4 regions of the Pseudomonas sp. MT3 genome follow, and region 3 is predicted to be linked to each of the others. Evidence: riboswitches for the same ligand, from Rfam matches in the RefSeq annotation. Region 3 holds a riboswitch; each other region holds the start of a gene.
What was found. Region 3 has a riboswitch for cobalamin ahead of cobW (cobalamin biosynthesis protein CobW). Riboswitches for the same ligand answer to the same signal wherever they lie in the genome.

Region 1: linked by a shared signal. The riboswitch ahead of ACYCAX_RS18035 (TonB-dependent receptor plug domain-containing protein) and the one ahead of cobW (cobalamin biosynthesis protein CobW) in region 3 are both predicted to bind cobalamin.
Region 2: linked by a shared signal. The riboswitch ahead of ACYCAX_RS15570 (TonB-dependent receptor domain-containing protein) and the one ahead of cobW (cobalamin biosynthesis protein CobW) in region 3 are both predicted to bind cobalamin.
Region 4: linked by a shared signal. The riboswitch ahead of btuB (TonB-dependent vitamin B12 receptor) and the one ahead of cobW (cobalamin biosynthesis protein CobW) in region 3 are both predicted to bind cobalamin.

What each region holds. Positions count from the first base shown of each region.
Region 1 covers NZ_JBTVPY010000017.1:59,362-66,316, forward strand. The annotation lists gene ACYCAX_RS18030 ((2Fe-2S) ferredoxin domain-containing protein) at 1-677, opposite strand, end outside; gene ACYCAX_RS18035 (TonB-dependent receptor plug domain-containing protein) at 677-2,632, opposite strand; cobalamin riboswitch at 2,727-2,933, opposite strand; gene ACYCAX_RS18040 (VOC family protein) at 3,007-3,435, opposite strand; gene ACYCAX_RS18045 (cupin domain-containing protein) at 3,613-3,981, shown strand; gene ACYCAX_RS18050 (DUF3303 domain-containing protein) at 4,173-4,478, shown strand; gene ACYCAX_RS18055 (GlxA family transcriptional regulator) at 4,486-5,466, opposite strand; gene ACYCAX_RS18060 (cysteine hydrolase family protein) at 5,576-6,124, shown strand; gene ACYCAX_RS18065 (LemA family protein) at 6,316-6,912, shown strand; gene ACYCAX_RS18070 (M48 family metallopeptidase) at 6,924-6,955, shown strand, end outside.
Region 2 covers NZ_JBTVPY010000013.1:159,436-166,390, forward strand. The annotation lists gene ACYCAX_RS15555 (nitroreductase family protein) at 1-432, shown strand, start outside; gene tesB (acyl-CoA thioesterase II) at 452-1,321, shown strand; gene ACYCAX_RS15565 (HAD family hydrolase) at 1,318-1,914, shown strand; gene ACYCAX_RS15570 (TonB-dependent receptor domain-containing protein) at 2,271-4,127, opposite strand; cobalamin riboswitch at 4,234-4,408, opposite strand; gene dxs (1-deoxy-D-xylulose-5-phosphate synthase) at 4,450-6,357, opposite strand; gene ACYCAX_RS15580 (Ldh family oxidoreductase) at 6,614-6,955, shown strand, end outside.
Region 3 covers NZ_JBTVPY010000013.1:36,249-43,203, reverse strand. The annotation lists gene cobM (precorrin-4 C(11)-methyltransferase) at 1-14, opposite strand, end outside; gene ACYCAX_RS14965 (cobalamin biosynthesis protein) at 11-427, opposite strand; gene ACYCAX_RS14960 (CbtA family protein) at 510-1,220, opposite strand; gene ACYCAX_RS14955 (CbtB domain-containing protein) at 1,314-1,502, opposite strand; cobalamin riboswitch at 1,604-1,822, opposite strand; cobalamin riboswitch at 1,894-2,088, shown strand; gene cobW (cobalamin biosynthesis protein CobW) at 2,324-3,391, shown strand; gene cobN (cobaltochelatase subunit CobN) at 3,509-6,955, shown strand, end outside.
Region 4 covers NZ_JBTVPY010000010.1:56,607-63,561, reverse strand. The annotation lists gene ACYCAX_RS12225 (ABC transporter ATP-binding protein) at 1-587, opposite strand, end outside; gene ACYCAX_RS12220 (ABC transporter permease) at 584-1,732, opposite strand; gene ACYCAX_RS12215 (FUSC family protein) at 1,866-3,911, shown strand; cobalamin riboswitch at 3,934-4,158, shown strand; gene btuB (TonB-dependent vitamin B12 receptor) at 4,271-6,115, shown strand; gene cobO (cob(I)yrinic acid a,c-diamide adenosyltransferase) at 6,130-6,741, shown strand; gene ACYCAX_RS12200 (cobyrinate a,c-diamide synthase) at 6,770-6,955, shown strand, end outside.

The sequences.
Region 1 (6,955 bases), on a different contig from region 3:
GCCACCGGCACGCCGTCACGCAGATGCTCCGCCACCACCCGGCACACCTGCTCGTCACTGCGCAGGCCATACCAGACACGTTCGGGATACACCGTCAGCAGCGGCCCGCGATTGCACGGGAACTGGCAGCCGGTGCGGGTCAGCAGGGCGCCCTCGGCGTTCTCGTAGAGGTCGAGGCGGATCAACTCGCGGCGCAGGGTCTTCCACAACGGCAGCGCGCCGCGCCGCACGCAGCGCGGCCCGGTGCAGAGGAACAGGTGACGGCGATGCGGCGGCGGCGCGGACCAGTCCGGTTGCGACGGCACCTCGCCGACGCCCTGGCAGTCCAGCTGTTGCGCCGGATCGTCAATCGCCGTCAGCACCGCCGCCACATCCAGCCCGCGCCGACCGAGCGCCGAAGCGGTGACCTTCGGCAACGGCGCCTGCGGATGCTCCCCGCACAGCGCAGCCAGTTCCGCGCGCAGCCACTCGAGATAGGCGCCGTCGGCGGTCGGTTCGAGGTCCACCAGCAGCAGTTCGATACTCTCGGCCAACAGCTCGCGCACCCGCCCCCAGAGCGAATCGAAACCCTCACCGGTGTCGATGCATTCGACGCCGGCGAGGCGCGCCGATACCTCGCGCAGTAGGCGCTCGCCCTGGGCTCCGGCCAGCGGGCCGACCAGCAGGATGGCCTTCATCAGAAGCTGAAGGTGTAGCGCAGCTCGGCGGTGCGCGGCCGGCCGAGGTTGTCCACCTGGCGGATACCGTTGCTGCTGCGGCCGGTGGCGTAGTCGCGGTCCAGCAGGTTCTCCAGCAGCAGGCTCAGGCGATGCGCGCGGGCGCCGTCGAGGTAGCGGTAGGCATCGCCATCGAGCACGCTGTAGTGGCCGTAGTCGTCGTCCTGGGCGCTGACGATGGAGCCGACGTAGCGCGCGGCAAGACCGGCGCCCCAGAGGCTGTCGTCATAGCCCAGGCGCAGGCGGGCAAAGAAGTGCGGGATGTTGTTCACCGTCACGCCGTCGTGGCTGTCCACCCGATTGCGCGTGGCGTCGGCGGAGAGCTGCCAGTGCCGGCCGAACTGCCACTGGCCGTTGGCTTCCACGCCACGCACGGTGATCTCGCCATTGCCGTTCACCCATTGATCGCCGGCGAGGGTGATGAGGTCGGTGATCTCGCGACGGAACAGGGTGACGCTGCCGCTCCACGGCTGGTCGAACAGCTCGCCGGTGTAGTCCAGGCCCAGTTCGGCGTTGCGGCTGCGCTCGGGCTTGAGGTCGCGGTTGCCGACTTCGTCGCCCGGTTCGTTGACGAACAGTTGCTCGGCGGTGGGCAACTTGAAGGCGGTGCCCAACTGGCCGCGCAGCTTGAGCTGCTGCGTGAGGTCGTAGAGCGAGGTCAGCATCCACACGGTGGCGCCCTCACCGCCCGAGATTTCCTCGCGGCGCACGCCCAGGCTCGGGTGCCAGTCGGGCAGCGCCTCGATGTTCGGTCGCAGCTGGGCGTAGAGCGCATGGGATTCGGCCTTGTCGTTGTCGATGATCAGCACATCGTCCTGGCCCTTGTACCACTGGTTGTCGTTGCCGAAGACCAGCTCGTGGCCACCGCCGAAGCGTGCCTTGCCTTCAAGCTGCGTGCCCCAGTCGGTGAAGCCCCAGTAGTCGTTGTGATTGAGCACCTGGGTACCGCCGCCCTGCAGGTTGTAGACGCGGTCGTAGCGGGTGTCCCAATCGTTGAGGTGGGTCTTGGCGAACCAGCTGAAATCGTCGCCGACGCTCTGCTGGAAGGTCGCCGTGGCGATCTGCTGCACGCGGTTGTTGCTGGTGTGGTGGTTGGAGGTCGGCCGGGCGAAGTCCAGTTCGGCATCGGCGTACTGGTAGAACAGCTCCAGCCGCGAGGCCTCACCGATGGCCTGGATGGCCTTGGCGCCGAACACGTTGACGTCGTACGAGCGACGCTTGTCGCTGACCGTACTGGTCATGTCCTGGTCGCGGTACGGCTGGTAGCCGTCGGAGCGGTTGTGGCTGACATAGGCCATCAGGCCGAGGTCGCCCAGGCCGTTGTGCACGATCTTCTCGGCGCGGGCATCACCGCTGCGGCCCTTGAAGGTGTCCAGGCCGAGGTTCACCTCGCCGGATGCCTCGCGACTGCGCGCGCTGCGGGTGACGATGTTGATCACCCCGGACACCGCCTGGGTGCCGAACAGCAGGCCCTGGCCGCCCTTGAGCACTTCGATGCGCTCCACCGCGGTGGTCGGCAGGGTGTCGAGGTAGATGCCGCCGTAGAGGCGGTTGTTCAGGCGCACGCCGTCCAGCAGGATCAGCGTGTCGTCGTTGCGTCCGCCGAGCAGCGAGTAGGTGCCGTAGTCGAACGGGCCGTTCTTCGGCGCGACGAACAGGCCGGGCACGTACATCTGCAGCACGCGGGTGATGTCGGCGCTGGGGCCGGCGCGTTCGATCTGCTGGCGGTCGATGACCTCCAGCTTGCTGCCGTAGCGGGCCATGTCCGCCACGGTGGTGGACTCCACCGAAGGCGCGTTGACGATTTCATCGGCCAGGTCCAGCGGCGCCGCCGACAGGTGCGGGCCGAGGACGCAGAGGGAGAAAACGGGAGTCCAGCGCAGGGCACGCCGGTTCGGATAGATAGGAAGTTGCAAGGTGATCGCCTCGAAATCGGGATTTCGCAGGCGGCGCAGCGACACCCGGAACGAGCGCGCCCCGGGAACCGGCTCACGCCCGCCCACCGCGGGTTTGCCAAACAGGTTCCAGGCCGGTCTCCGGGCTTGCGAGGATCATGAAACATCCGCCTTCCCATGCCTGAACACAGTGGCCTAGTGGATGCTCCGCTCGCTTACCGTTGCGGGGGCAGCGCCGGACTGATCGCACGAGGGCGACGCACCGGCTTCCCGTTTCACCCCACGCACGGCGGCGGGGGGCACCTGAAACGGGGCGAATCTGAACATTCGGCGGACGAAAGCGTCAAGCGCGGGGGTTGGACAGGATGTTGCGGGAGCGGCGCAAAAGCGCAGGATCAGTGCCAGGGATCGTAGGTACCGAAACTCCAGATGTGCCCTTCCGGACCACGGCAGGTGAAACCCTGGCCGCCGTAGTCCTCGTCCTTGATGTCGATGACGATCTGCGCACCACCGTCCACTACCGCGCGATACAGCGCCTCGGCATCCCTCACCACCACATAGATGCTCTGGGTGCAGCCGCCAATCTCGTCGGGCTGGCGCATCAGCCGGCCGTACTCATTGTCGTGCAGCGACCCGAGCATCACCAGCCCACTGCCATCGGCCAGCGCCAACTGCGCGTGGGCGATGCCGCCGTGGTCATCGGCGACCACCAGCTGCCGCTGGAAACCGAAGGTGGCGCACAGCCAGTCGATGGCCTGCGGCGCATCGCGGTAGCGCAGGCAGGGAATGACGCTGGGGCGGGCGATGGGAGCGGGCGTGGGCATGGCGATCTCCGGCGAAAAGGGCGCGAGGTTCTGAGCATAGTCGCCCGCTTTGCGCTGCTCAGCGCTGCCCGGAGACCAACCGCAACACGGGGAGCCACACCGAAGCGCAAGTTCCTGCAAGACCGCTCCAGGGACCAGCAGTAGTTTGGACAGAACGATCCCAAGGAGAAAACCACCGTGACCCAACGCCAACCGATCAACCTGCAGGACAAGCTCGGCCGCATCACTGAGACCTGGCAGCCGCGAGTGATCGCCGAGATGAACGACTACCAGTTCAAGGTGGTGAAGCTGCACGGCGATTTCGTCTGGCACAGCCACGCCGACACCGACGAGACCTTCATCGTGCTCGACGGCGAGCTGCGCATCGACTTCCGCGACGGCCCGCTGACCCTGCGAGCCGGCGAACTCTACGTGGTGCCTCGCGGCGTCGAGCACAAGCCCTATGCCGAACACGAGGTGCAGGTGATGCTGATCGAACCGCGCGGCGTGCTGAACACCGGCGACCAGGGCGGCGAACGCACGGCGGAGAATGATCGCTGGATCTGACCGTCGATCACCTGCCCTGACGACCGCCGATCAGCGGCCGCTCCCGCTTCGCTGGCTGCTGCTATGCCTGTCGGAAGAACGCCGCTCCCAGCCGGAGACTGTCACGCCTGGGATACACAGGCGCGGCTCTGGCGGCGTCGCCGGTTCGGGTCCGCGTCCAGCGAAGCCCGGAGCCGGGCCGGAGGTGCGACATGCTTTATCTGGTGAACTGGACCATCCCCATCGAGAACCGCGACAGGATCATCCAGCGCTTCCTCAAGACCGGCGGCCAGCCGCCGCCCGGCGTGAAGCTGGTCGGTCGCTGGCACGCCATGGGCCACATGCTCGGCTTCGGCCTGGCGGAAGCCGAGAACCCCCTCGACGTGCAACGCTGGATGCTGCAGTGGACCGACCTGATGCACCTGCAGGTGCACCCGGCGATGACCGACGCGGAATATGCACCGCTGCTCGCGCAGATGCTGCAGCAGGCGGCGGACACGCCATCGGTCAGTCCCTGAGCGCGACCTAGCCCGGCTTGGCGCCGAAGCGCTTGCGGTAGTCGCTCGGCGCCATGCCGGTGATCTTGCGGAAGGTGCTGCGGAACGAGCCTGGATCGAGGTAGCCAACGGTGTAGGCGATGTGGTCCACCGTACCGTTGGTGAACTCCAGCAGCTCGCGCGCCTTGCCCACCCGCAGGTGCTGGCAGTACTCGGTAGGCTTGAGTCCGGTAGCGGCGCGGAAACGGCGCAGGAAGGTGCGCTCCTCCAGCCCTGCCTGGGCGGCCATGACGGCGAGGCTGACGTCCACCGCGCCATTGCCCTGCAACCAGTGCTGCACCTTGAGGATCGCGGCGTCGCCATGCCCCAGCAGCGGCGCGAAGTTGCTGCCGCATTGCTGGGCGCTGTCGCTATGTTCCACCACCAGGAAGCGTGCGGTGCGGTTGGCGATGCTCGGGCCGAGCAGGCGGTCGACGATGCGCAGGCCGAGGTCCGACCAGGCCATCAGCCCGGCGGAGGTGATCAGGTCGCCATCATCGACGATCGGCTTGTGCGCCTCCAGGCGCACCCTGGGAAAACGCCGGGCGAAGGCCTCGGCCCCGCTCCAGTGGGCGGTGGCGGAACGCCCATCGAGCAGGCCCGCCTCGGCCACCAGCAGCCCGCCGATGCACACCGAACCGACGATGGCGCCCTGCGCATGGCGCGCGGCCAGCCATTCGGTGAGATGGCGCAAGGGCTCAGCATCCGGCAGGCCGAACAGCGCCGGAGGGACGAGCACGGCGACCAGCCGGCTGTCCACGTCCGGGCGCGTGTCGAAGATACGCCGGGGCTCGCCGCCGTCCTCGCCGGACCAGTGGCTGACGCGCAGCGCCGGCAACTGCTGCGCGGCTTCTTCGCCAGCGATCCGCTCGGCCACCGCGAACAGGTCGGTCAACCCATGCAGCGCCGCCGCCTGCACACCGGGGTAGAGCAGCAACCCGATCTCGACGACGCTCCGTTGCACAACCATTGTCAGTTTTCCCCCGGTTATTGTCGTTCCGCCTGATCCCCCCGCAGCGCGCGGCGAACCATACTGGTTCCACTTCCTCACCACTCAACGTTCAAGAAGGACTTCGGAAATGGCCAAGCAAGCGCTCATCCTAGTGGATATCCAGAACGACTACTTCCCTTCCGGCAAATGGCCGCTGGTCGGCATCGAGGCCGCCGCCGACCAGGCCGCCAGGGTGCTCGCCGCCTTCCGCGAGCGCGGTGATCTGGTGGTGCACGTGCGTCACGAATTCGAAAGCGCCGACGCGCCGTTCTTCGCCCCCGGCAGCGAGGGCGCCAAGATCCACGGCAAGGTAGCCAATCTGCCCGGCGAGCCGGTGGTGCTCAAGCATTTCGTCAACTCGTTCCGCGATACCGACCTGAAGGCCATCCTCGACCAGCACGGCATCGAGTCGCTGGTGGTCGTCGGGCACATGAGCCACATGTGCGTTGACGGCGCCACCCGCGCGGCCGCCGACTTCGGCTACCCGGTCACCGTGCTGCACGATGCCTGCGCCACCCTGGACCTGGAGTTCAACGGCGTGAAGGTGCCGGCCGCGCAGGTTCACGCGGCCTACATGGCAGCCCTGGCCTTTGCCTACGCCGAAGTGGTGTCCACCACCGAGTACCTGAATCGCTGAAAAGCACCGTAACGCTTATGTAGGAGCGAGCTTGCTCGCGAACCGCTTGACAGCTTGGGTACCGGGCAGGTTCGCGAGCAAGCTCGCTCCTACAGTTGAGGACGGTCCTGCATATTGGGGAAAGGACGAGCACCGCTTTGCTGGCTTTCCGCTATGATCGACGCTCAATCGCCTGTCGATAAGGACATCCCATGAGCGTTTCGTCGATCGTCACCCTGGCCATCATCGCTGGCGTGATCTTCCTGCTGATCAGCGTGTTCAACCGCCTGGTGGCACTGCGCAACCGCTACCAGAACGCCTTCGCGCAGATCGAAGTGCAGCTCAAGCGCCGCTACGACCTGATCCCCAACCTGGTGGAAACCGCCAAGGCCTATCTCAAGCACGAGCGGGAAACCCTGGAAGCCGTGATCGCCGCGCGCAACGCCGCCGTCGCCGGCCTCAAGGCCGCCGCCAGCCAGCCGGGCGAAGCCTCGCGCATGGCCCAGCTGGCCAGCGCGGAAAGCGCCCTGGGCGGTGCCCTGGGCCGCCTCAACGTGACTCTGGAAGCCTACCCGGACCTCAAGGCTTCGCAGAACCTGCAGCAGGTCAGCGAGGAGCTGTCGAGTACCGAGAACAAGGTCGCCTTCGCCCGCCAGGCCTACAACGATGCGGTGATGGAATACAACACCTACCGCCAGTCGTTCCCCGCCAACTTCCTGGCCACCACCTACGGCCACAGCAAGGACGCCAGTCTGCTGGAGTACGAGGACAGCAAGGCAATCCAGGCCGCGCCGAAAGTCGCCTTCTGACCTGATCGTCGATGAATTTCTTCGAACACCAGGACCGCGCCCG
Region 2 (6,955 bases), 120 kb from region 3:
CTGCGCGAGGATTTCCAATGGCAGTCGGCCAGCGACTCGGGCCTGCCGCTGTACCGCCTGCTGGAGGGCGATGCCCGCGGGCTGTCCGCCTTCCTGTCGTGCGGGCAGGACATCGCCAGCGACGGCTGTGTCGCCTTCGCCATGCTCGCCGACCTCGACGCCGCCCTGGCCGAGGGCGCCTGGAGCTATCCCCGGTTGTACTGGGAGTGCGGGCAGATCGGCCAACTGCTGTACCTGGAGGCCGAGGCGGCGGGGCTGTCGGGCACCGGTATCGGCTGCTACTTCGACCCGGCGGTGGAGGAATTGCTCGGCGAGGGACCGGACCGTCCGGTCAGCCTCTATCATTTCACCATCGGCCGCGCGGTATGGGACACTCGCCTGACCAGTCTCCCCGCCTACCCGGCGCCGCGTCGTCACCCATTCGAGCTGTAGAGTCTTTCGAGGAAAGCGCATGACCCTGATCCTGGACAACCTGGTCGCTCTGTTGAGCCTGGAACCCATCGAGGAAAACCTGTTTCGCGGCATGAGCCAGGACCTCGGGTTCCGCCAGCTGTACGGCGGGCAGGTGCTCGGCCAGGCGCTGTCGGCGGCCAGCCAGACCGTAGACCCGGAGCGCCACGTGCACTCGATGCACGGCTACTTCCTGCGCCCGGGGGATGCCAGCAAGCCGGTCGTCTACCAGGTCGACCGCGTGCGCGACGGCGGCACCTTCAGCACCCGGCGCGTCACCGCGATCCAGAAGGGCCAGCCGATCTTCGCCCTGAGCACCTCCTTCCAGACCGACGAGGAGGGCTTCCAGCACCAGATCCCGATGCCTGACGTGGTTGGCCCGGAGAACCTGCCCACGGATCTCGAGCTCAAGCAGCGCAGCGCCGAGCAGTTCCCCGAACTGATCCGCGACAAACTGCTGTATCCCAAACCCATCGAGATCCGCCCGGTCACCCAGAACGACCCCTACGAGGCGCAGGTCGGCGAGCCGATCAAGTACCTCTGGCTGCGCGCCGACGGCAAGCTGCCGGACATCCCGGCGCTGCACAAGTACATCCTCGCCTACGCCTCGGATTTCGGCTTCCTCACCACCTCGCTACTGCCTCACGGGCATTCGGTGTGGCAGAAGGACATGCAGGTTGCCACCATCGACCATTCCGTGTGGTTCCACCGCGACCTGCGCGCGGACGAGTGGCTGCTCTATGCGATGGACAGCCCCTGGGCCGGCAATGGCCGCGGCTTCGTGCGCGGCAGCATCTTCAACCGCGACGGCCAACTGGTCGCGTCCACCACCCAGGAAGGCCTGATTCGTCATCGCGAGGATTGGTCGTGAAACTCGGCGACATCCGCCACTGGGTGTTCGACATGGACGGTACCCTGACCCTGGCGGTGCACGACTTCCCGGCGATCAAGCGGGCCTTGGGCATTCCCCAGGAACACGACATCCTCTCCCACCTCGCGGCATTGCCGGAGGACGAGGCGGCGGCCAAGCACGCCTGGCTGCTGGAGCATGAGCGCGAACTGGCGGTGGCCTCCATTGCGGCGCCCGGTGCGGTGGCGCTGGTGCGCGCGTTGCACGGGGCCGGCTACCGCCTGGGCATCCTCACCCGCAACGCCCATGAGCTGGCGCTGATCACCCTGGCCGCCATTGGGGTGGGCGATTGTTTCCACAGCGGCGACATCCTCGGCCGTGGCGAGGCCGATCCCAAGCCCAGCCCGGACGGCCTGCTGCGCCTGGCCGCGCGCTGGGACGTGGCGCCGCAGCGGATGCTGATGGTCGGCGACTACCGCTTCGACCTCGATTGCGCCCGCGCGGCGGGTGCGCACAGTGCGTTGGTCAACCTTCCGGATAACCCCTGGCCCGAGCTGACCGACTGGCATGCGCAGGATTGCGCGCAGTTGGGGCGAATGGCGGGAGTGCTCTAGGCCCGCTGCTGGGCGGGTTCGCGAGCAAGCTCGCTCCTACAGGGTTCAGCACGCGCTGAGACATCGGAGCTACACCGGGCCGCTTTTTGTAGGAGCGAGCTTGCTCGCGAACCGACTTCCCACTATTCCACAGGCCCGGCGTAGGAGCGGACTTCGTCCGCGATTGGTGTCGGCCACGCAGGAGCATCGCGGATGAATCCACTCCTACGGAGGCTCTGTTCGATACCGGTGCGCCTCACCCCAGCCCTCTCCCAAGGGGTGAGGGCGCCGAATCTTGAGCCTGCCAGGACAGTCCCTCTCCCTCCGGAGCGGGTGCGTAGCCAGGGGCAGGGTGAGGGGCCGTCAGGCCGCTTCCCTTACAGCTCCGGCGTCCAGGTCACCGCCAGCAGCGCGGTGCGCCCCGGTTCGCGGTAGGGGCGGGCTTCGCCCATGAAGTCCATCGGGCTGGTCGGGCGCAGGTAGTCGCCCAGGGTGTAGTTGCGATCCAGGGCGTTATCCAGCTTCAGGTCGAAGCGAATCTCATCGCTGGCCAGCCAGCTGGTGCGCAGGTCGAGCACGCCGTAGCCGGACAGTTCGCGGGTGTTGGCCGCGTCGTCGTAGCGTTGGCTGACCGCACGCCAGGTGCCGCCGACGCCGAAGGCGCCGAACTGGCGATCCAGGTCCAGGCTCAGGGTGCGCCGCGCGCGGTATGGCAGGGTGTGGCCGGTGTCGCGGTCGCGCGGGTCGATCAGGCTCAGGCCGAGCGCGGCCTGCCAGCCCAGCACGTCGCGGGCGACGCTGGTCTCGAAGCCATTGATGCGCGCCTTGTTGATGTTCTCCGGCTGATTGCTGTTGCTGTCCCAGGCAATCATGTCGTCGATTTCGGTGCGGTACAGCGAGGCTTCCAGGTGTGTGCCCGAGAAGTCACCGCGCCATTGCAGCTCGTAGGTCTTCGAGGTCTCGGCCTTGAGGTCCGGGTTGCTCGCGCCGGGGTAGTAGAGGTCGCTGAAGGTCGGCGCGCGGAAGCCTTCGCCGTAGCTGGCGATCCAGGTCTGGCTGTCGCCCACCGGCAGGCTGAAGGCGGCGTTCCAGCTGTTCTGGCTGCCGTAGGCCTGGTTGTTGTCGTGGCGGATACCCAGCTCGGTGCCGAAGCTGTCGCCCTTGAAGCTGTGCTGGGCGAAGAAGGCACGGTTGCTGCGCTGGTCGTCGGCAAAGGCGGTGGTGCCGTCGACCTTGTCTTCGTACCAGTCGGTGCCCAGCGCCAGCTGATTGGCATCGTCCAGTCGCAGGCGGTTGATCCAGCTCGCCGAGTGGCGGGTGGTTCCCAGCGTGCCGTTGTTCCAGCTGTCGGCGGCGCCCACGGCCTTGTTGCGGTCGAAGCTGCGGCCCAGTTCCAGGCGGCTGTTCCACATCTTCGTGATCTGGCCGTCGAGGTAGGCGCTGTAGCTGCTGACGCGGAATTCGTCGCGGGGCGAGCCCGGCTCGAAGTTGTAGGCGTCGTCGTATTCGTTCTTGCCGCGCTGGTCGTTGAGGTTCAGGCCGGCCTTCCAGTCCTCGCTGAAACGGTGGTCCAGGTTCAGGTGCACGGCCTTGTTGCGCTGGGCGTCGTGATCGTTGTCGGCGCCGACGTTGTCGCTGGTGCGATCCCAGCCCTGGCTCTCGTCGAGGCTGCCGCCGAGGTTGTAGCGGGTCTGCTCGTCGCCGCCGGACAGGCTCAGGCTGCGTTCGAAGGTGCCGTGGCTGCCGGCAGCCAGGCGCACTTCGGGGTGCAGGCCGGCTTCGCCGCGACGGGTGAAGATCTGGATGACCCCGCCAATGGCGTCGGCGCCGTACAGGGCGGAGCGCGGGCCGCGGGTCACCTCGACGCGCTCGATGCTGTCGATGCTCAGGTAGTCCAGGCGGGCGATGCCGCTGCTGGCGGAGGCGACGCGCTGGCCGTCCACCAGCACCAGGGTCTGCGCGGTGCTGGTGCCGCGCACGGAGTACGAGACCACGCCGCCGGAGCTGCCCATCTGCACGCCAGGCACGCGGGCGAGCAGGGCGGGCACGCTGCGCACTTGTAGCCGCTCGATGTCGGCACGGGTGAATACGCTGTTGGCCGAAGTGGCTTCGGCGCGCGGCTGGGCCTGGCGTGCGGAGGTGATCACCTGGTCGGAGAGCCGGTAGATGTCGTCGGCGGCGAAGGCCAGGCCGGGCAGCAGGCTGGTGGCCAGGGCGAGTCGGGGCAGTTTCATGGAGCGTCCTCAAAAGCGGTCGGATGACTTTCGAGGAGGGCGTGGCAAGGGCGGCAGGCCGCACTTGACGGTGCGGCCCTCCGCAACACCTGTCGGGGCGTGTCGAGGGCGGTCTCCGGGCTGCCGACGTCACATCGCCGCCTTCCCGCATTCAGCAGTGGCGGATGGCGATGCTGCGCTCCGTGAGGGGCGCGTCGGTTACCGTTGCGGGGGCAGCGCAGGTCTTTCACCTGCTTCCCGTTACCTCGAACGAAAACGGGCGCACCTTAGTCGGTGCGCCCGTCACTGGCAATACTCCCGGGGAGGGATGCGCCGATCGGTCTCAGCGCTTGCCGAGGGCCTCCAGGCGCGCCTTCACCGAGGCTTCGATGCCGGCGGTGTCTAGCCCGCACTCCGCGAGCATCTGCGCGGGCTTGGCGTGCTCGACGTAGTAGTCCGGCAGGCCCAGGTGCAGGATCGGCTGCTGGAGGTTCTCGCGGGCGAGGAATTCGCTGACGGCGGCGCCGGCGCCGCCCATCACCGAGTTCTCCTCGACGGTCACCAGCAGCTCGTGGCTGGCGGCCAGCTGGCGCACCAGTTCCTCGTCCAGCGGCTTGACGAAGCGCATGTCGGCGACCGTGGCATCGAACTGCTCCGCCACTTTCAGCGCTTCGGCCAGTTGCACGCCGAACACCAGGAAGGCAACCTTGCCGGCCTTGCCTTCACGGCGCACCACGCCCTTGCCGATCTCGACCGGTGCCAGCGCCGCCTCGATGGGAGCGTTGGGGCCGGTGCCGCGCGGGTAGCGCACCGCCGCCGGGCCTTCGAAGTGATGGCCGGTGGTGAGCAGCTTGCGCAGTTCGTTCTCGTCGCTGGGGGTCATCACCAGCATGCCGGGGATGCAGCGCAGGTAGGAGAGGTCGAAGCTGCCGGCGTGGGTCGGGCCGTCTTCGCCCACCAGACCGGCGCGGTCGATGGCGAACAGCACGTCGAGGTTCTGCACCGCGACGTCGTGGATCAGCTGGTCGTAGCCGCGCTGCAGGAAGGTGGAGTAGATCGCCACCACGGGCTTTGCGCCGTCGCAGGCCATGCCGGCCGCGAGGGTCACGGCGTGCTGCTCGGCGATGGCGACATCGAAGTAGCGGTCCGGGAATCTGTCGGCGAAGGCGACCAGGTCGGAGCCTTCCTTCATGGCCGGGGTGATGCCGACCAGGCGCGGGTCCTGGGCGGCCATGTCGCACAGCCACTGGCCGAACACGCTGGAGTACTTCGGCCCGCCGGCCTTCTTCGGCGCGGCGTGGGCGGCGCCTTCGGTTTCCAGCTTGGTGATCGCGTGGTAGCCGATCGGGTCGATCTCGGCCGGGCCGAAGCCCTTGCCCTTCTTGGTCACCACGTGGAGGAACTGCGGGCCCTTGAGGTCACGCATGTTGCGCAGGGTGGCGATCAGGGTCGGCAGGTCGTGGCCGTCGATGGGGCCGATGTAGTTCCAGCCCAGCTCCTCGAAGAGCGTGCCGGGGACCAGCATGCCCTTGGCGTATTCCTCGGTGCGGCGGGCGATCTCCCAGGCGCCGGGCAGGCGCGAGAGCACCTTCTTGCTGCCTTCGCGCATGCTGCTGTAGGTGCGGCTGGAGAGGATCTTGGCCAGGTAGTTGGACAGGCCGCCGACATTGTTGGAGATCGACATGTCGTTGTCGTTGAGGATCACCAGCATGTCGGCCTTGACCTCCGACGCGTGGTTGAGCGCCTCGAAGGCCATGCCGGCGGTCAGTGCGCCGTCGCCGATCACCGCCACCGACTTGCGGTTGGAACCCTGCATGCGCGCGGCAATGGCCATGCCCAGCGCGGCGCTGATGGAGGTGCTGGAGTGACCGACGCCAAAGGTGTCGTACTCGCTCTCCGAGCGGCGCGGGAAGGCGGCCAGGCCGTCCTTCTGGCGCAGGCTGCCCATGCGCTCGCGGCGACCGGTGAGGATCTTGTGCGGGTAGGCCTGGTGGCCGACGTCCCACACCAGACGGTCGTCCGGGGTGTCGAAGACGTAGTGCAGGGCCACTGTCAGCTCGATCACGCCAAGGCCTGCGCCGAAATGGCCGCCGGTCTGGCCGACGCTGTACAGCAGGTACTGGCGCAGTTCGTCAGCGAGGGTCAGCAGCTCCGCTTCGCCCAGCCGGCGCAGCTCGACGGGCGTGCTGGCACGGTCGAGCAGGGGCGTCGCGGGGCGCGCGCGGGGAATCTCGTGAAACGTCGTGGGCATCAGGCTGATCGTTATGAGAAGGCAAAGATGCGGAAGTTTACCCGAAGCTCCGGATTGGCCCAAGCAACGTGGGGCCAATCCTTCGGACGACCGGATGGTCGGATCGTGGCTACCCCGCTGTGCCGAAATCGTCGTCACGGTCGCCGATTGCGCGCAAGCGGGATGGGGCCTGAGCGGCCACTGTAGACTCAGCCCCGACCCGGTGGCGGATTGCCGCAGCGGGCGGAAACGATTGGCAGGGATCGAGGAGGACGGCGTGATCCGATTGAGTCTGGATGAACTGCGTGAACTGGCGGTGGCGATCCTGCGCCACAACGGCTTCAGCGAACCCCACGTACAGGCGGTGACCGATACCGTGCTGGCCGGCGAACGCGATGGCTGCACGTCCCACGGGGTCTGGCGCCTGCTGGGCTGCATCCACACGGTGCGCGCCGGCAAGGTGGTGCCTGATGCCGTGCCGGAGTTGTCCGAGCCTGCGCCCGCGCTGGTGCGCGTGGATGCCAAGGGCGGATTTTCCCAGTGCGCCTTCGACCTGGGACTGCCGAAGCTGGCGGAGAAGGCCCGCAGCCAGGGCCTGGCGGCGCTGGCGATCAACCAT
Region 3 (6,955 bases):
AAATAGACCGTCATGGCTGCTCCCGTTCGGATTCGACGGGGATGAAAGCCAGCGCGCAGGTGGCTTGCTCGCTGCGGCGCTTGCCCACCAGCAGGCGTGCCGGCGCACCACCTTGCGCCTCGGCCTGCAGCAATGCCGCCGCTTCGGCCACGCTCGCGCTGCCGGTGGCCGCACGCACAGTTTCAGAAGGCTCGCCCAGGTTCCTCTCGCAGGCCGCCAATTGTTGCGGTGTGAACAGCGCCAGCGGCAAGTCGAGGGCAGCAGCCAGGGCGGTCAGCCCCTCTTCGTCGGCTTTCAGCGTGGCGCTGGCCAGGGCGGTGAGATGGGACTCGTCGAGCCCGGCCTCGGCCAGCGTATCCCGCAGCAAGGCACGCAGTTCATCGAGCGGGCAGCCCCGGCGGCAACCGAGGCCGGCAACCAGCGTCATCGGCATTCTCCTGGAAGTGACACCTGTAAATAAAAACCCCGCAGGCGGCTGGGCCGGCTGCGGGGTCGAGCATAGCGGCGAATCAGGCCGAGGGGGCGAAACGGCGGAACAGCCAGGCGGCCACCAGACCCAGGGCCGCCCAGAACACCGCGTTGGTGACCAGCGAGGCGACGATGAACTCGTGAGCCAGGCTTTCCGGCGCGAGGCTGGAATGCACTTCCGGCTGCGGCGCGCCGATCACGTGCGGCACCACCAGCAACGCAAGGCCGACGATGCGCAGCGCCCAGTGGCGGCCGAACACCAGCAGCGCGAGACCGGCGGCGGTGGCGGCGGCAGTGCCGATCCACCAGGTCTGCCGCAGGCTCAGATCCGCGGCGGCGGTGCCGGGGACTTCCGGCGGCAGGCCGAGGGACGGCGCCAGGGTGAACACGGCAAAACCGGCCAGGCCCCAGAGCAGGCCTTCGGAGGTCTTGCCCGGCTCACGCAGGGTGAACAGGCCCGCGAGCATCAGCGCGAAACCCACCGCGACCACCAGATTGCCGCCGGTGGTGGAGAGGATGCGCTGCCAGCCGTCTTCCGGCTCCCAGGCTTCCTCGTCATGGTGATGACCCGCAACTGCGCCGTCGGCGTGCTCATGGGCATGTTCTTCGACCAGTGCGGCGGTCGGCTCGGATTTCTCATAGGTTTCCGCCTTGAGGATCAGCGGGGATACCCACAGCAGCTGGACCACGGTCAGCACCAGCGCGGCGATCAGACCGGCGAATCCGGCGGTCTGGGCGATACGTTTGATCATTGCAGTTCTCCGGACGAAACGAGACCTCGAGCGCGGCGAACCAGCGATCGCGAGTGCCTCGAATACGCTGCGCTTACGCGCAGGCAGCGTGCGTCAGTGGCAGGGGAAGCCCGCACTATGGCGGGTATCGTGGGCAGCGTTGTGCACTGCTTCCAGATGAGAGAAACCGGCGAAATACACCAGCAGCGCACCGAGCAGGCTGGCGCCAACGGCCAGGCTGATGCGCTTGGAAAGGGGGATGGAAGTACTCGACGCCTGTTGCGTCAGGATGCTGCTGGACATGAACGTTCCCTCTGAAAAGAGTGAGAACGCAGAGGTTGAACGCATTCGAACGCGCCGGATCGGTCGCGCCACGGCCTGCGCCCGCCCACCGCGGGTTTGCCAAAATGTGAGGATTCCAGGCCGGTCTCCGGGCTTGCGACGCCAGCGAGAGACTCTCGCCGGATGGGCCAGCCTTCCCATGCCTTGGCACAGTGGCTACTGACGACCCTCGATGCGCTTACCGTTGCGGGGGCAGCGCCGGACTGGTCCTTGCGGACGCACCGGCTTCCCGTTTCACCTCGCGCGCGTCGGCGCGAGACACCTGAAACCGCGCTAGCTGACCACGGCAGTCCCGCAGCGTCAACTGCGCGTCGCCCGATCCCCGGCGATTGACCGCCCCGGCCACGCTGCGTAGCCTTCCTCCCTTCGAGGTTCTCCGGCACTGGCCGGAGCTAAGAGGGAACGTGGAAATCTTCGGATGCGCCACGGCTGCCCCCGCAACTGTGAACAGCCTGTCTCTTCACGCGCCACTGCCGATTCGGGCGGGAAGGCGAAGAGACGATCAAGGGCTGTGAGCCAGGAGACCTGCCTCGTGACTGGTTTTCGATCTGCTGCGCGTCGGCCATGCTGCGTTGGCGGATCGTCGTGGACTGCTCATTGACTACAGTCAACTCCGCGTCCCCGACGATCCTCCGCCTTGCCTGGCTCTAGCTCGCGAGATCCGGAACCGGTTCGTTATCAACAGACAACCGGGCGGGGTGATCCGGTGGCGACCTTCGTTGCGCGGCGAACCCGCGCGCGCGCCCTTCATCCGCCCTCCAATGTCCACTTGCGAGGCGCGCATGAAAACCCTGGCCAAACTCCCCGTCACCATCGTCACCGGCTTCCTCGGTGCCGGCAAGACCACCCTGCTCCGCCACATGCTCGATACTGCCTCCGGCCGCCGCATCGCGGTGATCGTCAACGAGTTCGGCGAGCTGGGCATCGACGGCGAAATCCTCAAGCAGTGCTCCATCGGTTGCAGCGAAGAAGAGGCGGTCGGCCGCGTCTTCGAGCTGGCCAACGGCTGCCTGTGCTGCACCGTGCAGGAAGAGTTCTTCCCGGTGATGCGCGAGCTGGTGGCGCGCCGTGGCGACCTCGACCAGATCCTCATCGAGACCTCGGGCCTGGCCCTGCCCAAGCCGCTGGTGCAGGCCTTCCAGTGGCCGGAAATCCGCAACGCCTGCACCGTGGACGCGGTGATCACCGTGGTCGACAGCCCGGCCGTGGCTGCCGGCACCTTCGCCGCCCATCCCGAGCAGGTGGACGAGCAGCGCAAGCAGGACCCGAACCTGGACCACGAATCGCCGCTGCACGAACTCTTCGAGGACCAGCTAGCCAGCGCCGACCTGGTGGTCTTGAACAAGGCCGACCTGCTGGACGCCGAGGCGCTGGCCCGCGTGCGCGCCGAAGTTGCCGAGGAGCTGCCGCCGGCAGTGAAGATCGTCGAAGCCAACTCCGGCCAGCTGCCGCTCTCGGTGCTGCTGGGGCTGAACGCCGAGGCCGAGCTGCACATCGACAGCCGCCCGACTCACCACGTCCACTCCAATGAAGAGCACGAAGGCCATGAAGATCACCACCACGACGAGTTCGACTCCTTCCACGTCGACCTGCCGGAAGTGGAAGAGCGCGCCCTGCTCGATGTGCTGAACGCGCTGGTCGAGCGCCACGCCGTGCTGCGCATCAAGGGCTTCGTCGCCATCCCCGGCAAGCCCATGCGCCTGTTGGTGCAGGGCGTCGGCAAGCGCTTCGACAAGCACTTCGACCGCGCCTGGCGCAGTGACGAAACCCGCAGCACCCGCCTGGTCGTGATCGGCCAGGAACTGGACCAGGCCGCCATCAGCAACGAGCTGCGTACCGCCCTGGCATAACACTGCTTATCGTAGGAGCGAGCTTGCTCGCGAACGGCCTCACAGCGGGGTCTGGTTCGCGAGCAAGAGCTAGGCGCCCCCTCGCTCCTACATGAAGCCCTACACCGAGCAAGCCTCATGCATCTGCTGCGCACCCAACCCGGCGGCTTCGTCCCCGACGACGGCATCGCCCACCTGGCCCAGACGCCCGCCGAGCTGGTGATCCTCTGCAGCGGCGATTCGCACCTGGCGCTGCTCGCCGAGGCCGCCCGTGAGCTGCCGGAGGACTACCCGAGCCTGCGCCTGGCCAACCCCATGCAGCTGCAGAACCACGCCTCGGTGGACTTCTACGTCGACGAGGTACTGCAGTACGCCAGGGTCATCCTGATCTCGGTGCACGGCGGCGTCGGCTACTGGCGCTACGGCATGGAGCAACTGGCGGCGCTGGCCGAGCGCGGCGCCACGCTGATCGCCGTGCCCGGCGACGACAAGCCCGACCCCGAACTCGGCGCCCTGTGCAACGTCCCACCTGAGGATGCCGAACGCCTCTGGCAGTACCTGCGCCAGGGCGGCATGGACAACGCCCGGCAGTTCTTCGCCTGCCTGGCCAGCCGCCACCTGCAACGCGACTACACCTGGAGCGAACCACGGACGCTGCCCCGAGTGGTGGTCTATCACCCGCAAGTCGGCAGCTGCGACCTCACCCGCTGGCAGGTCGACTGGAACCCTGAGTACCCGGTCGCCACGCTGCTGTTCTATCGCACCCACCTGCAAGCGGCGAACACCGGTTTCATCGACACCTTCTGCGAACGCCTGCAGGCCCAGAGCATCAACCCGTTGCCCATCGCCGTCGCCAGCCTCAAGGAAGCCGCTTGCCTCGATGCCGTGGAAAATCTGCTCGATAGCGCCGACGCCGAGCTGATCATCAACACCACCGGCTTCGCCCAGTCCAACCCGGAAGCCCCACAGGAGCGACCGTTCCGCCGCGACGTGCCGGTGCTGCAAGCCATCTGCTCGCTGGACAACCACGACCTCTGGCGCGCCAACCCGCAGGGCCTCGGCCCGCGCGACCTGGCCATGCACATCGCGCTGCCGGAACTGGACGGTCGCATCATCACCCGGCCGATCAGCTTCAAGGGCCTGGCCTGGCGCAGCGAGCGCAGCCAGAGCGACGTGGTCTGCTACCTGCCGCACCTGCCCGGCATGGACTTCGTCGCCGAGCTCGCGCGGCGCTGGATGCTGCTGGCGCGCAAGACCAACGCCGACAAGCGCGTGGCGCTGATCCTGGCGAATTACCCGACCCGCGACGGGCGCATCGGCAACGGTGTCGGCCTCGACACGCCGGCCGCCGCGCTGAACATCCTGCGCGCGCTGGAGGCTCAGGGTTATCCGGTCGCCGGCCTGCCCGATTCCGGCACAGCACTGATCCAGCAGCTGCTCGGCGGCATCAGCAACGATCTGGACAGCCTCGACCTGCGCCCCTGCGCGCAGAGCCTGGCGCTGGACGACTATCTCGCCTGCTTCGCGCGACTGCCCGAGGCCAACCAGCAAGCGGTGCGCGAACGCTGGGGCGAGCCGCAGCAGGACCCGATGTTCCGCAGTGGCCGCCTGATGGTCGCAGGCCTGCGCTTCGGCCTGGCCTTCGTCGGTATCCAGCCGGCGCGCGGCTACCAGCTCGACGCGGCGGCGATCTATCACGACCCGTCGCTGGTGCCGCCCCACGGCTACCTCGCGTTCTATTTCTGGCTACGCGAAGTCTTCGGCGCCGACGCGGTGGTCCACGTCGGCAAGCACGGCAACCTGGAGTGGCTGCCGGGCAAGGGCGTCGGTCTCTCCGAGGAATGCTGGCCGGACGCGATCCTCGGCGCGCTGCCGAACCTCTACCCGTTCATCGTCAACGACCCCGGCGAAGGCGCGCAGGCCAAGCGTAGGGCCCAGGCGGTGATCATCGACCACCTGATGCCGCCGCTGACCCGCGCGGAAAACTACGGCCCCCTGCGCGACCTCGAACGCCTGGCCGACGAGTACTACGACGCCTCCCTGCTCGACCCGCGCCGCGCCACCGAACTGCGCGGCGACATCCTCACGCTGGTGCGCGAAACCGCGCTGGACCGCGAGCTGGGCCTGCAGCTGAGCGACGATGCGGAAGGCTGGCTGCCGCAGCTGGATGCTTACCTCTGCGACCTCAAGGAATCGCAGATTCGCGATGGCCTGCATGTGTTCGGCGAATCGCCCGTGGGCGAGTTGCGCCGCGATACGTTGCTGTCACTGGTGCGCATTCCACGCGGCGATGGACGGGGCGGAAACGCCAGCTTGCTGCGCGCACTGAGCGAGGACCTGCAACTGGGTCGCGACCCGCTGGACGAAGCCTTCGCCGAACCCTGGGACGGTCCGCGCCCGGACGTGCTGCTCGCGGTGAGCGACGAACCCTGGCGCAGCAACGGCGACACCCGCGAGCGCCTGGAACTGTTCGCCCTGCGCCTGATCGACGGCTCGGCCGGCGCGCCGGGCAGCACCAGCGCGGCAGTTCTCGCACAGATCCACCAGCAGATCGCACCGACCCTGGACGCCTGCGGCGCCAGCGAGATCGGCCACCTGCTCGCCGGCCTCGACGGCCGCTTCGTCCCGCCCGGCCCCAGCGGCGCGCCCAGCCGCGGGCGGGTCGACGTGCTGCCCACCGGGCGCAACTTCTTCACCGTGGACGTGCGCAACCTGCCCACACCCACCGCCTTCCGCCTCGGCTTCCAGTCCGCCAGCCGCCTGCTCGAACGCCACCTGCAGGACCACGGCGATCATCTGCGCCAGCTCGGCCTGTCGGTGTGGGGCACGGCGACCATGCGCACCGGCGGCGACGACATCGCCCAGGCGCTGGCGCTGCTCGGCGTACGGCCGGTGTGGCAGGCCGGCAGCCAGCGCGTGGAAGATTTCGAGATCCTGCCGATCACCCTGCTCGACCGCCCAAGGGTGGACGTGACGCTACGGGTTTCCGGCTTCTTCCGCGATGCCTTCGCCAACCTGATCCGCCTGTTCGACGCCGCCGTGCAGGCGGTCGCCGCGCTGGATGAGCCGGACGATCTGAACCCGCTGGCCGCTCGTGTGCGGGCCGATCAGGCACGCTTGCAATCCGAGGGATTGGAGCGTGATGACGCCCGCCGCCAGGCCGGCTGGCGCATCTTCGGCGCCCAGCCCGGCGCCTACGGCGCCGGCGTGCAAGGCGTGATCGAATCGCGCCAATGGGACAGCCGCGCCGACCTCGCCGAGGCCTACCTGAACTGGGGCGGCTACGCCTACGGCGCCAGCGACGACGGCACTCCGGCGCGCGAACGCTTCGCCCAGCGCCTGTCCGGCCTGCAAGCGGTGCTGCACAACCAGGACAACCGCGAGCACGATATTCTCGATTCCAACGACTACTACCAGTTCCAGGGCGGCATGCTCGCCGCCGCCGAGGTCATCCAGGGGCAATCGCTGTCCAGCTACCACGGCGACCACAGCCAGCCGGACAACCCGCGCATCCGCACCCTGAAGGAAGAACTCGGCCGCGTGGTACGCGCCCGCGCGGTGAACCCGAAATGGATCGCCGGCATG
Region 4 (6,955 bases), on a different contig from region 3:
ACGGTGAGGCCGAAGGCGTCGCGCAGGGTCAGGATGAGTTGGTCGAAGGCCGCCGCGCCAATGGGATCGAGGCCGGCGGTGGGTTCGTCGAGGAACAGGATGTCCGGGTCCAGGGCCAGGGCGCGGGCCAGGGCGGCGCGCTTGACCATGCCGCCGGAGAGTTCGGCGGGGTACTTGGCGCCGGCATCCGGCGGCAGGCCGGCGAGGGAGATCTTCACCTTGGCCATGAACTCGGCGTCGGCGCGGGACAGGCCCGCATGCTCGATCAGCGGCAGGCAGATGTTCTCGCTCACGCTCAGCGAGGAGAACAGCGCGCCGTTCTGGAACAGGACGCCGAAGCGTCGCTCCAGCTTCGAGCGCTGCGCCGGCGGCAGTTCCAGCAGGTTCTGGCCGAACACCTGGACGCTGCCTTCGCTGGGCTGGCGCAGGCCGATGATGCTGCGCAGCAGCACCGACTTGCCGGTGCCCGAGCCGCCGACCACGCCGAGGATCTCGCCCTTCATCACATCCAGGTCGAGGTGCTCGTGCACGGCGTGGGTGCCGAAGCGGTTGGCCAGGTCGCGGACGACGATGATTGGTTCGCTCACCAGCCCATCTCCATGAAGAACAGCGCGAACATGGCGTCCAGCAGGATCACCACGAAGATCGACTGGACCACGGCGGAGGTGGTGTGTTCGCCCACCGACTGTGCGCTGCCGCTGACGCGGAAGCCTTCCAGGCAACCGATCACGGCGATGATGAAGGCGAACACCGGGGCTTTGACGATGCCCACCAGGAAGTGCTGCACGGCGATGTCGTTCTGCAGCATGTAGAGGAACATGCGCGGCGAGATGTCCAGGCTCAGGGCGCAGACCACGCCGCCGCCGAAGATGCCGGCGATCATCGCCAGGAAGGTCAGCAGCGGCAGGGCCAGCAGCAGTGCGAGCACCCTGGGCAGGACCAGCAGCTCCACCGGGTCCAGGCCCTGGGCCTGGATGGCGTCGATCTCCTGGTTGGCCTTCATCGAGCCGATCTGCGCGGTGAAGGCGCTGGCGGTGCGGCCCGCCAGGAGGATGGCGGTGAGCAGCACGCCGAATTCGCGAAGGAAGGAGAAGCCCACCAGGTCGACGGTGTAGATCGCCGCGCCGAACTTCTGCAGCACCGTGGCGCCGAGGAAGGCCACCACCGCGCCGACCATGAAGGTCAGCAGGGCGACGATGGGCACGGCGTCCAGGGCGGTCTGTTCCATGTGCGCGGCCAGCGAGGTGATGCGCCAGCGGCGAGGGCGCAGCAGGCTGCGCATCAGCGTCTGCAGGGTCAGGCCGATGAAGCCGAGAACGCCGACCAGGTGATCCCAGAAGGTGATGGTGGCGATGCCGATGCGTTCGAGTATGTCGACCAGCGCGTTGCCCGGTGGCGGTGCCTTTTCATCGAGCCGGCACTGGGTGATGGCGCCGCCCACGGTGCGCAGCAGCGCCTGGCGCTCGGGCGGCAGGTTGCGGGCGATCTGCTCGAGCTGGCTCATCCGCGCGCCGCCGATGACTTCGGCGAGCAGCGCGGCGCCGGCGGTGTCGAGGGCGCCGAGTTCGCTGAAGTCGAGGGTGGCGATGTTCTGTCGCTGCTCAGCCAGCCCGCGCATCTGTTGCTGCAGGCTGGTGAAATGGGCGAGCGTCCAGTCGCCGCTGACGTGCAGCAGTGTCTGGGTGGCGGATGAGTCCAGCCGGAGCTGGCCGGCTTGAGCGGGCGCGATCATGCAGGGAGTCTAGCGAAGTTCTTCGATGGAGCCATTCGTCGGGTGGGTCTGGTTCTCGTAACGGGATATTTCTGGACTTTGTTAGCAAGCTAACTAAAATTCGCCCGGTCGGTTTCCTGCCGGTGGTCTCGCCATGCCTGCTCTGCCTCCTTCGTTGTCTGCATTCGCCCAGGCCATCTTACGCCCCCGGGTGGTCGATCTGCAGTTCGCCATCAAGGCGGTGCTGGCGGGCGGGATCGCTCTCTACCTGGCGTTCGTCTTCCAGTTGCAGCAGCCGCAATGGGCGCTGGTCACGGTGTTCGTGGTCAGCCAGCCGTTGAGCGGCATGGTGCTGGCCAAGAGCGTGTTCCGCCTGCTTGGCACGCTGACGGGGGCGGCCATGTCGGTGGCCCTGGTCGCCTGGCTGGGGCAGGCGCCCTTGCCGTTCCTGCTGGCGATGGCGCTATGGCTGGCGTTCTGCACCGCCGGGGCGTCGATGCTGCGCAATTTCTCGTCCTACGGCTTCGTGCTGGCCGGCTATACCGCCGCGATCGTTGCCCTGCCAGCCTCGGCCGCGCCGCTGACGGTCTTCGACCAGGCCGTGGCCCGCTGTTCGGAGATCGGCCTGGGCATTGCCTGTGCTTCCCTGGTCAGCGTGCTGCTGTGGCCGCGCAGCACGGAGCAGCAGTTGCTCGAGCAGGCGCGCAAGGTCTGGTCGTCGACGCTGAAGGCGGCGTCCGCGGAAATGCTGGGCACCGATGAACACGCGGCGCTGATCGCTACCCTGGGCAGCATTCTGGAGCTGGATGGGCGGCAGGAGCAGGCGTGGTTCGAAGGTCCGACGGGGCGTCGGCGAGTGCCTGCGTTGCGTGGGCTCAATGCCGCCCTGCTCGGCCTGCTGCGCGCCGCGCGCCGGGTTGCGCGGGAAGGACGGTTGCTCGACGCCGCCGTCGAGCTGGCCGTGCGCCCCTGGCGCGAGCTGGTGCGCGAGTGCCTGGAGAATGCGCAACAGCCCGACTTCACCGCCTGCCGGGAGCATCTGCTCGGTGCGCTGGAGAACGCCGCAGGTGCACAGGAGCGCGATTACCTGGAATCTCTGCTGGCGGTGCTGGATCGGGGCCGGCAATCCCGGCGCAGCCTGGAAGCACTGCTTTACGGTGAAGCGACACGCGAGGCGCCGGCGCTGATCGTCTGGCACCGGGACGTCGAGCGCGGGCTGCTGTTCGGCCTGCGCAGCGCCCTGGCATTTCTCTGCGTGGCGGGGTTCTGGGTGGTCAGTGCCTGGCCCAGCGGCCTGGGCGCGGTTTCCATCACCGGTGTGGTGCTGAGCCTGTTCGCCAGCCGTGACGAGCCAGCCGGCGCGGGCCTGAACTTCCTGCGCGGCATCCTCCTCTCGATTCCCGTGGCGGCGGTTGCCGTGCTGGTGATCCTGCCGCGATGCGAAGGATTCACGGCGCTCTACAGCGTACTCGGCATACCGCTGTTCATCGCGGCGCTGTGCACGACGCGGCCGGCCATCGCCGCAATGGCATCGGCCTTCTGCATCTTCTTCGTGAAGAACGTGGGGCCGAGCAACCAGATGGTCTACGACCTCGACCACTTCCTCAATTCGGCGTTGGCGACGGTGCTGGGCGTGGGGTTCGCGGTGCTGGTGTTCAACCTGGTGGAGCTGCGGCCGGGGCGCCGCCACTACCGGCGAGTGCTCGGCGCACTGCTGGCCGACCTGGCACGGCTGACCCGTGGCCCGCTGCCCAGGCTGGAGGCCTGGTTCGACGGGCGCAGCGCCGACCGCCTGCTGCGCCTGGTGCAATACCAGGACGGCCTGCCGCGGGAACGCCGCGCCCAATGGCGGGGAGGGCTGTTCGGCCTGGCGTTGGCGGACGAACTGCTGTTCCTGCGCGACAGCCTGGGCACGGCGCGGGGGCCGCTGCGGCGCGCGCGGGACTCTTATCTGGCGCGGTTGCGGCAGTTGCTGCTCGACGGCGGGCCGCGTAACGACCGGGAGCATGCGCTGGATGGAGTCGAGGAGGCGCTGTCGGCTGCGTTGCAGGGCAATCGCTGGCTGGAGGAAGGCCAGCGCCGCCGGGCACGGGCCGCCGTCGGCCAATTGCGCTCGATCTGGTTGCGCTGGTGCCGGGAGGCTGCGGCCGACGCACCGGTGCGCTTCGTCACCCTGGGAGCGACAGGCCGCCGCAATTGACCGTGGCTGGCGACAGCCACTAAGCTGCGCGCCTGCTTCAGGTGCCCCCGGTGCAAGTCGGGGGTGAAACAGGGAAGCCGGTGAAGTCCGACCTCGCGGTCCGACCAGTCCGGCGCTGCCCCCGCAACGGTAAGCGAGCATCGAACCGCATTCCGCCACTGTGCCATCGGCATGGGAAGGCGCGGTTTCAGGAGCCTGTCACGGCCCACTCGCAAGCCCGGAGACCGGCCTGCTGCATGTCATGGCATCGCGGTGGGCGCTGTCGAGCGTTCCGGCTGATCGACCGCCGGGGCGCTACCGTCCTCCGCCTGCCTTTTTCGGTCAGAGCCGCGCGGGTGAGAGCGGCGGAGTGAGTTCACGTGAAGCATTTCCTCTATTGGCCGACAGCCCTGGCGCTGGGCGGCTTCTCCTGCATCGGCCTGGCGGCGGACGAAGCGCCGCTGGTGCTCGACGATCAACTGGTGACCGCCACGCGCACCGAGCGCCGCGCCGAGCAGACGCTCGCTTCGGTCAGCGTGCTGGACCGCGCCGACATCGAGCGCAGCCAGGCGCAATCGGTGCCCGACCTGCTGCGGCGGCTGCCGGGGATTTCCCTGGCCAGCAACGGCGGCCCCGGCAAGGCCACCAGCCTCTACCTGCGCGGCAGCGAATCCGACCATGTGCTGGTGCTGATCGACGGCATCAAGGCCGGCTCGGTTTCGTCCGGCGGTGCGTCCTTGCAGGACTTGCCGGTGGCGCTGATCGAGCGCATCGAAGTGGTGCGCGGGCCGCGTTCCAGTCTGTACGGTTCCGAGGCCATCGGCGGGGTGATCCAGATATTCACCCGACAGGCACTGGAGCCGGGCTTCAAGCCCTGGGCCTACGCCGGGGCGGGTAGCCAGAGCACCTACGAAGGCAGCGCCGGAGCCTCGGCCGGCAACGGTCGCGGCTGGTTCGCCCTCGGCGTATCGAGCCTGGATACCGCCGGCATCGACGCCAAGGCCAACGGTGCCAGCGGCCATGAGCCGGACCGCGACGGCTACCGCAACCTGTCCGGTTCGCTGCGTGCCGGCTACCGTTTCGACAACGGTCTGGAGCTGGACGGCAGCCTGCTGCAAACCGATTCGCACAACGACTTCGACACGGTGAACAGCCGCCGCACCCAGGGCTTCGATGCCTACAACGATGGCGTGCAGCGGGTGATCGGCGGCCGCGTGCGCTTCGCGCCGCTGGAGCCCTGGCGGGTGAGCCTGTCCGCCGGGCGCAGCGAGGACAAGTCCGATGCCTACCAGGACGGTGCCTTCTACTCGCGCTTCGACAGCCGTCGCGACACCGCGTCCTGGCAGAACGACCTGGACCTCGCGCCCGGCCACACCCTGACCCTGGGCTACGACTGGCAGCAGGATGAACTAAGCAGTTCCACAGACTATGCACTGACCTCCCGCGACAACCGCGGCACCTTCGCCCAGTACCTGGGCAGCGCGGGGCGGCATGACTGGCAACTGAGCCTGCGCCACGACGACAACCAGCAGTTCGGCAGCCGCAACACCGGCAACCTCGCCTGGGGCTACGCGCTGACCGACGCCGTACGGGCCTTCGCCAGCTACGGTACGGCGTTCAAGGCGCCGACCTTCAACGAACTCTATTACCCTGGCTACGGCAACCCCGACCTGGATGCGGAAACCTCGCGCAGCGTCGAAGTCGGCGTGGACGGTCGCCACGGCTGGGGCCACTGGGCGGTGAACCTGTACCGCACGGCGATCGACGACCTGATCGCTTACGACTCGGCATTGCGTGCGCCGGACAATATCGACCAGGCGCGCATCCGCGGTGTCGAACTGCAGCTGGGCAGCCAGTGGCGGGACTGGGTGTGGAACGCCAACGCCAGCCTGCTCGACCCGGAAAGCCGCGCCAGCGGCAACCGTGGCAACGACCTGCCGCGCCGCGCCCGGCAGTTGTTCAACCTGGACCTCGACCGGCGCTTCGACGCGCTGAGCCTGGGCGCCAGCCTGCACGCCGAAGGCCACCGCTACGATGACCTGGCCAACCGCAATCGCCTGGGCGGCTTCGCTACCCTGGACCTGCGCGGCGAGTATCGACTGAACCCGGAGTGGCGTCTGCAGGCGCGCCTGAGCAACCTGTTCGACGCCGATTACCAGACCACCCTGGGCTATGAGCAGCCCGGCCGCGCCGTACTCTTCGGCGTGCGCTACCAGGCCCTTTGAGAGGAGAGAGACCGATGAGCGAATCCCCGGAAAAGGACGAACGCCACCGTTCGCGCATGCAGCGCAAGAAAACCGTGGTCGACGAGAAGATCGCCCAGGCCCAGGGCGAGCGTGGTGTGTTCCTGGTCCACAGCGGCAACGGCAAGGGCAAGAGCAGCTCGGCCTTCGGCATGGTCGCCCGCGCCTTGGGCCACGGCATGAAGGTGGGCGTGGTGCAGTTCATCAAGGGCGCCGCCACCACCGGCGAGGAGACCTTCTTCCGGCGTTTCCCCGAAGAGGTCAGCTACCACGTGATGGGCGAGGGCTTCACCTGGGAGACCCAGGACCGCCAGCGCGACATCGCCAAGGCCCGCGAGGCCTGGGACGTCGCCCGCCAGTTGCTGGGCGATCCGCAGATCGGCCTGGTGGTGCTGGACGAGGTGAACATCGCCCTCAAGCATGGTTACCTGGCGCTGGACAGCGTGCTCGCCGACATCGCCGCCCGTCCACCGATGCAGCATGTGGTCGCCACCGGGCGCGGCGTGCTGCCGGCGATGGTCGAGACGGCCGACACCGTGACCGAGATGGGCCTGGTGAAGCACGCCTTCAAGGCGGGCATCAAGGCGCAGAAAGGGGTGGAGTTCTGATGGCTGCCGTCGTGCCGGAACGCACCTGATGTCCGACTCCCGTCAGTGCCCCGCACTCCTGATCGCCGCCCCGGCCTCCGGCCAGGGCAAGACCACCGTGACCGCCGCCTTGGCACGCCTGCACACGCGCCTCGGACGCCAGGTGCGGGTGTTCAAGTGCGGCCCGGACTTCCTCGACCCGATGATCCTGGCCCGAGCCAGCGGCGCGCCGGTG